Regions from separate parts of the Lysinibacillus sp. FSL W7-1291 genome, predicted to be linked through region 1. Evidence: riboswitches for the same ligand, from Rfam matches in the RefSeq annotation. Region 1 holds a riboswitch; the other holds the start of a gene.
The links. Region 1 has a riboswitch for FMN ahead of NST76_RS05940 (ECF transporter S component). Riboswitches for the same ligand answer to the same signal wherever they lie in the genome.
Positions count from the first base shown of each region.

Region 2: linked by a shared signal. The riboswitch ahead of ribE (riboflavin synthase) and the one ahead of NST76_RS05940 (ECF transporter S component) in region 1 are both predicted to bind FMN.

Region 1 covers NZ_CP151994.1:1,264,866-1,268,601, reverse strand. Annotated here, with positions in the region: gene glnA (type I glutamate--ammonia ligase) at 1-13, opposite strand, end outside; gene NST76_RS05945 (sodium-dependent transporter) at 203-1,549, opposite strand; gene NST76_RS05940 (ECF transporter S component) at 1,735-2,322, opposite strand; FMN riboswitch at 2,542-2,729, opposite strand; gene NST76_RS05935 (hypothetical protein) at 2,886-3,736, opposite strand, start outside.
Region 2 covers NZ_CP151994.1:1,593,812-1,597,547, forward strand. Annotated here, with positions in the region: gene NST76_RS07605 (YibE/F family protein) at 1-295, opposite strand, end outside; gene NST76_RS07610 (YibE/F family protein) at 292-1,416, opposite strand; FMN riboswitch at 1,780-1,905, shown strand; FMN riboswitch at 2,022-2,147, shown strand; gene ribE (riboflavin synthase) at 2,371-3,009, shown strand; partial or broken gene ribB (3,4-dihydroxy-2-butanone-4-phosphate synthase) at 3,034-3,624, shown strand; gene ribE (6,7-dimethyl-8-ribityllumazine synthase) at 3,679-3,736, shown strand, end outside.

The DNA of each region.
Region 1 (3,736 bases):
TGTAATGTTTCATTCTTCACCACTCCAATGTAAATTTAGTTAACATACGTTTTTATAACTGTTCTTAAAATACATGAAAATTGAAATTCACGCAATAGATATGTTAGGTTTTATAACATAGTTTTTTTAGAATATATTTATCTTGATTTTCGATGCATAAAAAAAGTGTATCCATTTCCACAATGGATACACTTTTTTTATTTTAATATTGTAATAGCATATTAATGAACACAACTAGAATAACGATCGGTACAACGACTAACATTAACATACGATATGTTGCATAATAGCCCTGTCCTAAGTGACTACCCATTAACAGTTCTTTCCTTACAAATTCCTTATCCACTATGTGGGCAATAAAAATCGCAATGAATAAATTTCCTAATGGCAGCATTATATTCGACACTAAAAAATCAGTGGCATCAAAAATACTTTTCTCAAAAATGGTTACATCCGATAAAACACTAGAAGAAAGTGCCGCTGGAATAGCCGCAATCAATACGACTACACCAAGTAAAAGCGTCCACATCGGACGAGATTTCTGACTATGTTCCATAAATGCCGCTACGATAATCTCATATAAACTAAATGATGACGTTAATGTAGCAAATAAAAATAGCAATAAAAACATCGCTAAAAATAATTCTCCAAACGGCATTTGACTAAAAGCTGTCGGCAGCACCATGAACAACAAGCCCGGTCCCGCGGCTGGCTCTAAATCAAAGGCAAACACAACAGGGAAGATTGCTAAACCCGCTAAAAATGATACAAGCACGGTTAAGAGCACAACAGAACCTGCTGAATTCGGAAGGCTGACATCTTTTTTTAGATAGGAACTATATGTAACAAGACAAGAAAATCCTACAGCTAATCCAAAGAATGATTGTCCTAACGCTTCTAATAATGCCCTACCAGTAATATTTGAGAAATCAGGCCATAAGAAGAATTTCACTCCCTCCATTGCGCCATCTAATGTAACAGCACGCACAACCAGAACAATGAACATCACAAAGAGTAACGGCATCATCCATTTATTCGCCTTTTCAATACCATTTTGTACACCTAATGAAATAACGAGTACGTTAGCTAATGTAAACAAAGCTAAACCTACTAGCGTAATCCATGGTGTACCTATAATTTTTCCAAATAGTGCAGCTGGATCAATCGCAGGATCTATCACAGCGCCAGCAACACCTAGCCCGCTGTAAATAAAGATCCAACCTCCAACAACACTATAAAATGTTAATAATAAAAAACAACCTAGCACACCCATTCGGCCAATCCAAGCCCATCCCGTTTTTGTCGGAGCAACCTTTTTATACGCGGTTACCGCCTCCGATTGTGTACCACGCCCTAAAACATACTCGGACAATAGCATTGGCAACCCTATTAATAACGTAAATAACACAAAGATTAGGAAGAATGCACCTCCACCACTTTGCCCCGTTACATACGGTAGCTTCCAAATTGCTCCTAGTCCAATCGCAGCACCCGCTGATGCTAAAATAAATCCTAATTTACTAGACCACTGTCCCTTTTTTTCACTCATCTCTTCAAACTCCTCAAACTTTCTAAACTCCCCTCTATTCTACATGAAAATGTGTTCTTCGACTAGATTATAATAATAAAGCACTAGAGCACGAACATTTTCTACTACTTTTTTCTAATTTTATTCGTCCCATCACTTCTTCCCACAAAAAAACCTCGAGCTAACTACTCGAGGTTTATGGTCCATTATTTTGCTATATACATAGAGCGCTGGCGGTCGATCCATTTGCGCATTGTAGTAAATAAAAACGCCATAATAGCTGTTAATAAAATACCTTTTACAATATTAAATGGTAAAATTCCAGCGACGATCATTTTATAAAGGGAGTCACCTACAACAGGTTCCATACCAAGGAAATATGTGTACATCGGTAAAAATACAACATAGTTCAAAACGCTCATTCCTACTGCCATCACGACTGTTCCTGTCGCTAAACCTCCAACAAGACCAGCAGTCGTTTTAAAACGATTAAAAATAAAGCTAACTGGCAAAATAAATAAAATGCCTGTTGTAAAGTTGGCAATATGCCCTACTGGCACACCTGTTGGCGTACCCGAGAAAATCCAATCCAACACATTTTTAAATAATTCTACTAAAATACCAGCTACAGGTCCCATTGTGATGGCCGCTATTAATGCAGGCATATCACTAAAGTCCACTTCCAAAAATGCTGGGAACGGCGGTATTGGGAAATTAAAAAGCATTAATAAAAACGAAATACTGCTCAGCATACCAATCGTAATAAACGATTGAAGTTTAACATTTTTCTTCATAGAAAACTCTCTCCTCTTTGCTGATTCAATCTCGCAAGAAGAAAGGTGACGATCTTTCAATTGTTAGCATGAAAAAACCCTTATGCATTAAAAAGCACAAGGGAGAAAGGCATGACGAATAAGCGTCAATCTAAACTATTTTTTGAGCACTATTTTAAAAGCCATACAAAAAAAGCGCTCGGTCATAGTTCATTTCATAACAATGAATGACGATCGTACCTCCATCTTCTCCCATCCAGACTGTAACTGTCGGCCTTGGAATTTCACCAAGTCAGCCATGCAAATAAATTTGCACAGGTCGCGGGCTAAAGAGTTTTGCCTAAACCATTCGAGTTAATGAATAAACATTAACGGTTTAGCACTCTATTACCGCCGGTCGGGATTTTCACCCTGCCCCGAAGATGAATCACTATTATTTTATACTACAGTTTTACTATAAAGAATTATCAACAAAAAGTAAATAGTTCTGCTCAAAAAACCTATTAGACTTGTATGCATTGTAAAAAAAATGGAGCATCCTCACCGAACAGGAATGCTCCATTTCTTATTGTTATTTTCTTTGACTAAGGCATATATTGCTTATTTGGCCCTACAGGCTTTGGTAAAAACATTTTTAAATCAAAGCCCTCCCAGCTTTCTTGGACAACATTATTTAGGCGTAATTGTTGGTCAAAGCTAGCAGCCGTTAACATCATGGCCTCAATCAGTTGTGTGGCACGAATCGGTTCCATTGATGTTAAATCAAGCGGAAGATCAAATGTAACGACTACGCCCTCTGCTTCCTCTGTCACCGTATATGATACGTTTTCAGGAACAACGGACACATAGACATCATCATTTTTATTTTTCATCAGTGTGAGCGCCTCTGTGACATTTGCAAATGTTTGACGGAAATCTGGTGATAAATATTCTGCACCTGTACCATCTTGATATATATAATAATTATAATGCTTGGCGTTCGTTAATGACATAGGTGGACTTGGCTCACCTTCTTGAGAAAACTCATAAGGTGTTCCATCTTCATTTTGAATCTCAACTTCTGTATATTCAGAATCAGAGAATGTATCCTCCAAAGTTCCTTTGTACTCATTGACAGTAGCAGAAGCAACATCATAGCTATTGTCCTTTGGTAGCACATGGACAAGCTTATCGTCCTTCTCCTTCAGCTCACCTTTGTAAGGATGGTAATCAGTAAATCCTTTAGCTTTCTCATCTATTTGAGGCGCGTATTTTTCATACATCTGTAAAGTAGAAGGTTTTTCTGTTCCAAAATCCGTTGCTACTCGCTCATTTGGTATCACATACGTCATTGGTACACTTTCCGCATCTCGCCCTGCTAAGCCAATACGGAAAACGACAGCATCTTTCACATCTTCCTCATAGACAGATGACCGTAAAGATAACATGCGCTCAT
Region 2 (3,736 bases), 330 kb from region 1:
TTACAAATGTAATAAAAAGAAGTAAGACAACAATCGTCACCATAGTGGAGATAAATGCTGTAATGGTTTTACTGTTTGTTTTATTGATATAGAAAAGGCTAATACAACTAATAATTGTACAGGCAACGAACGTTAAGATGATGGGGCTATTTTTAGGGTTGGTCATTAAAAAGATCGTCACAAAGAGCACACCGAAATTTAGGAATAAAGAAAGAAACGAACGTACACCTTGCTTCCCGCCAATTGCGACCATCAATAGACATAAAATAAAAGCTAATAACACAATTACATTCATTCTTGAACCCTCTTTCGATTAATGAAAAATAGAGCAGTATACTGACTGATCGGAATCGTGAGGACAACCCCAATACCACCTGCTAAGGCGCGAGCTAATTCTAAAGAAAGATTCAAGGACAGCGTGAGTCCTAAAGTAGAAGAATTTTTCAAATAGAGAATAACCATCGGTATGGAGCCACAAAGGTAGGCAAAGAACAAAATACTCGTAATGGTGCCCATAATATCTTTCCCGATTTCATGCCCTGAAGATTTAAGTGCCTTCACAGAAATAGTAGGGTCTTGTTCATATAAAGCAAAGATTGAAGAAGCCATCGTAATAGAGACATCCATGACAGCCCCAAGTGAGCCAATAAATAAGCCAGCCATAAAGACTGTACGATAGGGGCGTGTTAAAAATTGCATTTCTTCATAGCGAAGACCGTTTTCACCAGTTAACCACATCACGACAGAGCTAATGATGAGTGCCATAACGGTTCCTAAAAGTGTAGACACAATAGCTGCATACGTTTTCGTGTTCAAGCCGCTAATCAGTAACAACGAAATGATCGTAAATAGAAGAGCGCAAATACCACTGATGACTAACAAGCTCAGGTTACCATGTTTCACATATAAATCTAACGCGAATGATAAAATCAATGCATTGACAATTAAACTAATGATGGAAAACAAGCCTTGTCTTTTTCCTATAAGGAGTAAGACAAAAATAAAAATCCACGCAATCATGAGAAGGGTTTGATCTCGTTTTAAATCGAGAATGGTCCCAGTTAGCCCTGACTGTGATCCGTGATTATCTATGGAGACAAAGATTTCATTGCCCACACGGTATTCTTGATCGAAAGCTCCAGAGGCGGAATAGTCATTCGTCAAATGGATGGATTGCCCTTTATGTGGTCCATTTTGTATCACGGCTGTAATATGCTGTGTAAATAAATAATCATCATTATCATACATATCTGTCATTGGTTCTGATTCTGCTACATCAGCTTTTATCACCTCAGCAATCGGTCGATCATAAAATGATTCATTATGATGAACGAACACAATCGAAAGCACGCAGCAGAGCATTAATAAGGCATAGAAAATACCTTGCTTCAATGGGATGTTTTTAAAAAATAGCAAGTAAATGACCTCCAAAGTGCTGGACTGAATTGTCACTTGTAAAGGAACGTTTTAGTGAAAGGGAAGTTCCATGCACAGTTTAAATGTTATCAGTTTAATGATTTCGTTTACATTTATCAAGTCATTGTTATATTAAGCTGAAGACTCCCTTGCTGACGAGTGATTAAACACCTGATAACACCATCAAAAAACGCCGCCTCCTGTGGCAATAATATTGCATGTTGCCTCAATGCCTCAGGCGGACGTCACAAACGCGAAAAACCTGGATGCATTGTTGATCTGCTATAATTCTTTTTGAAAAATTTTTAAAAAGAAGGATGGATAATAGAATAAAATAGTGTTATCGTAAGATTAGCTAAATAAAAAATCCTTCAGGGTAGGGTGAAATTCCCGATCGGCGGTGATGAAGTAATTCAAAGTCCGTGAGCGCAAGCTGATTTGGTGCAAATCCAAAACCGACAGTTATAGTCTGGATGGGAGAAGGGTAAAAATGCGAGCTTTTTAAATTGATTGTAATTTAGAAGGTTTATTTTCCTATGCATTTATTACACTACTTCCCACAAGCTTGTTGGGAAGTTTTTTTATTTAGTGCCAATCGAATAGAAGATGTTCTTCGGGGTAGGGTGAAATTCCCAATCGGCGGTGATGAAGTAATTCAAAGTCCGTGAGCGCAAGCTGATTTGGTGCAAATCCAAAACCGACAGTTATAGTCTGGATGGGAGAAGAACAAATGAGATGACAGTCTATGGAAAAAATAGTTTTCAATTAGGCTTATTTGTTGATGTCTTATACTCCCAAACCCCTTTGCTGAAAGGGGTTTTTGTTTTTTATCGATAGCTAGAGAAGGAGGAGACGGATAAAACTAGAGAAGTGACGGATAGACCTTCGAAACTGATGGATAAGACTTCAAAAGTGAGGGATAGAAGCCTAAATCAATGAAAAGTAGGTGATGGAATGTTTACAGGGCTTGTAGAGGATATTGGCATTTTAAAAGCCATGCAAAGCGATAGGGACAGTATGAAAATAACAGTTCAATCAGCCAAGATAGCAGAAGATGTCAAGCTTGGAGATAGTATCGCGGTTAATGGTGTTTGTTTAACGGTGACATATTTTACGGAACAGACGCTTACGATGGATGTGATGCCTGAAACAGTCAACGCAACCAATTTACAGCAGCTCGTGGTAGGGGATTCCGTGAATTTAGAGCGTGCCATGCCTGCTAATGGGCGATTTGGCGGTCATTTTGTTGCTGGACATGTGGATGGGGTCGGTAAAATTTTGTGCAAACGTCCAGTAGCCAACGCAGTCTATATCGATATCGAATTGTCAGAGGAACTAACCAAATTTTGCATTCCAAAGGGTTCTATTACGATTGATGGCACAAGCTTAACCCTTTTCCATGTTGACACGAACAGTGTCACGATTTCACTAATTCCCCATACGTACAAAGAAACCGTATTAGGCATGAAGAAGGCTGGAGCGATTGTGAATATCGAAACAGATTTAGTTGGTAAATATATTTTACAGCACCTGAAAAAAGGGCAAGCAACACCAACCATTACGAGAGATTACTTAGCGCAACATGGTTTTTAACAACTGAACGAGGAGATGACAAAAGTGCTATATGCAATTGAAGAGGCCATTGAGGATTTAAAGCAAGGCAAAATGATTGTAGTGGTTGATGACGAGGATCGGGAAAATGAAGGAGATCTTCTGGCACTCGCTGAATTCATGACACCAGCAACTATAAACTTTATGGCAACCTATGGTAGAGGATTAATTTGTACACCGATTTCACAGCAGCTTGCACAACAGCTAGATTTACATCCGATGGTTCAGCACAATACGGATAATCACCAAACAGCGTTTACCGTAAGTATCGACCATGAGGATACAACGACAGGAATTAGTGCCTATGAACGAGCATTTACGATACAAAAAATGATTGAAAAGCAAGCAAAGCCGATTGAGTTTCGTCGACCTGGTCATGTTTTTCCGCTCATTGCGAAAGATAATGGTGTTTTAGAGCGAAGAGGGCATACGGAGGCGACTGTCGATTTGGCGAAGCTTTGTCATAGCGTGCCAGTGGGTGTTATTTGCGAGATCATGGGCGATGATGGTCATATGCTACGCTTTGAGGAATTGATAAAGTACGCAGCACAGCATGACTTGAAAATGATATCAATAGAGGCACTTGTAGCTTACCGCAGTCAATTGCTGACAACTGAAAATAAAATTTCTATTTAAAAAGGAGAAAGAACAATGGGTCAAACATTTGAAGCACAATTAATTGGAACGGGTTTAAAAATTGCAGTTGTGG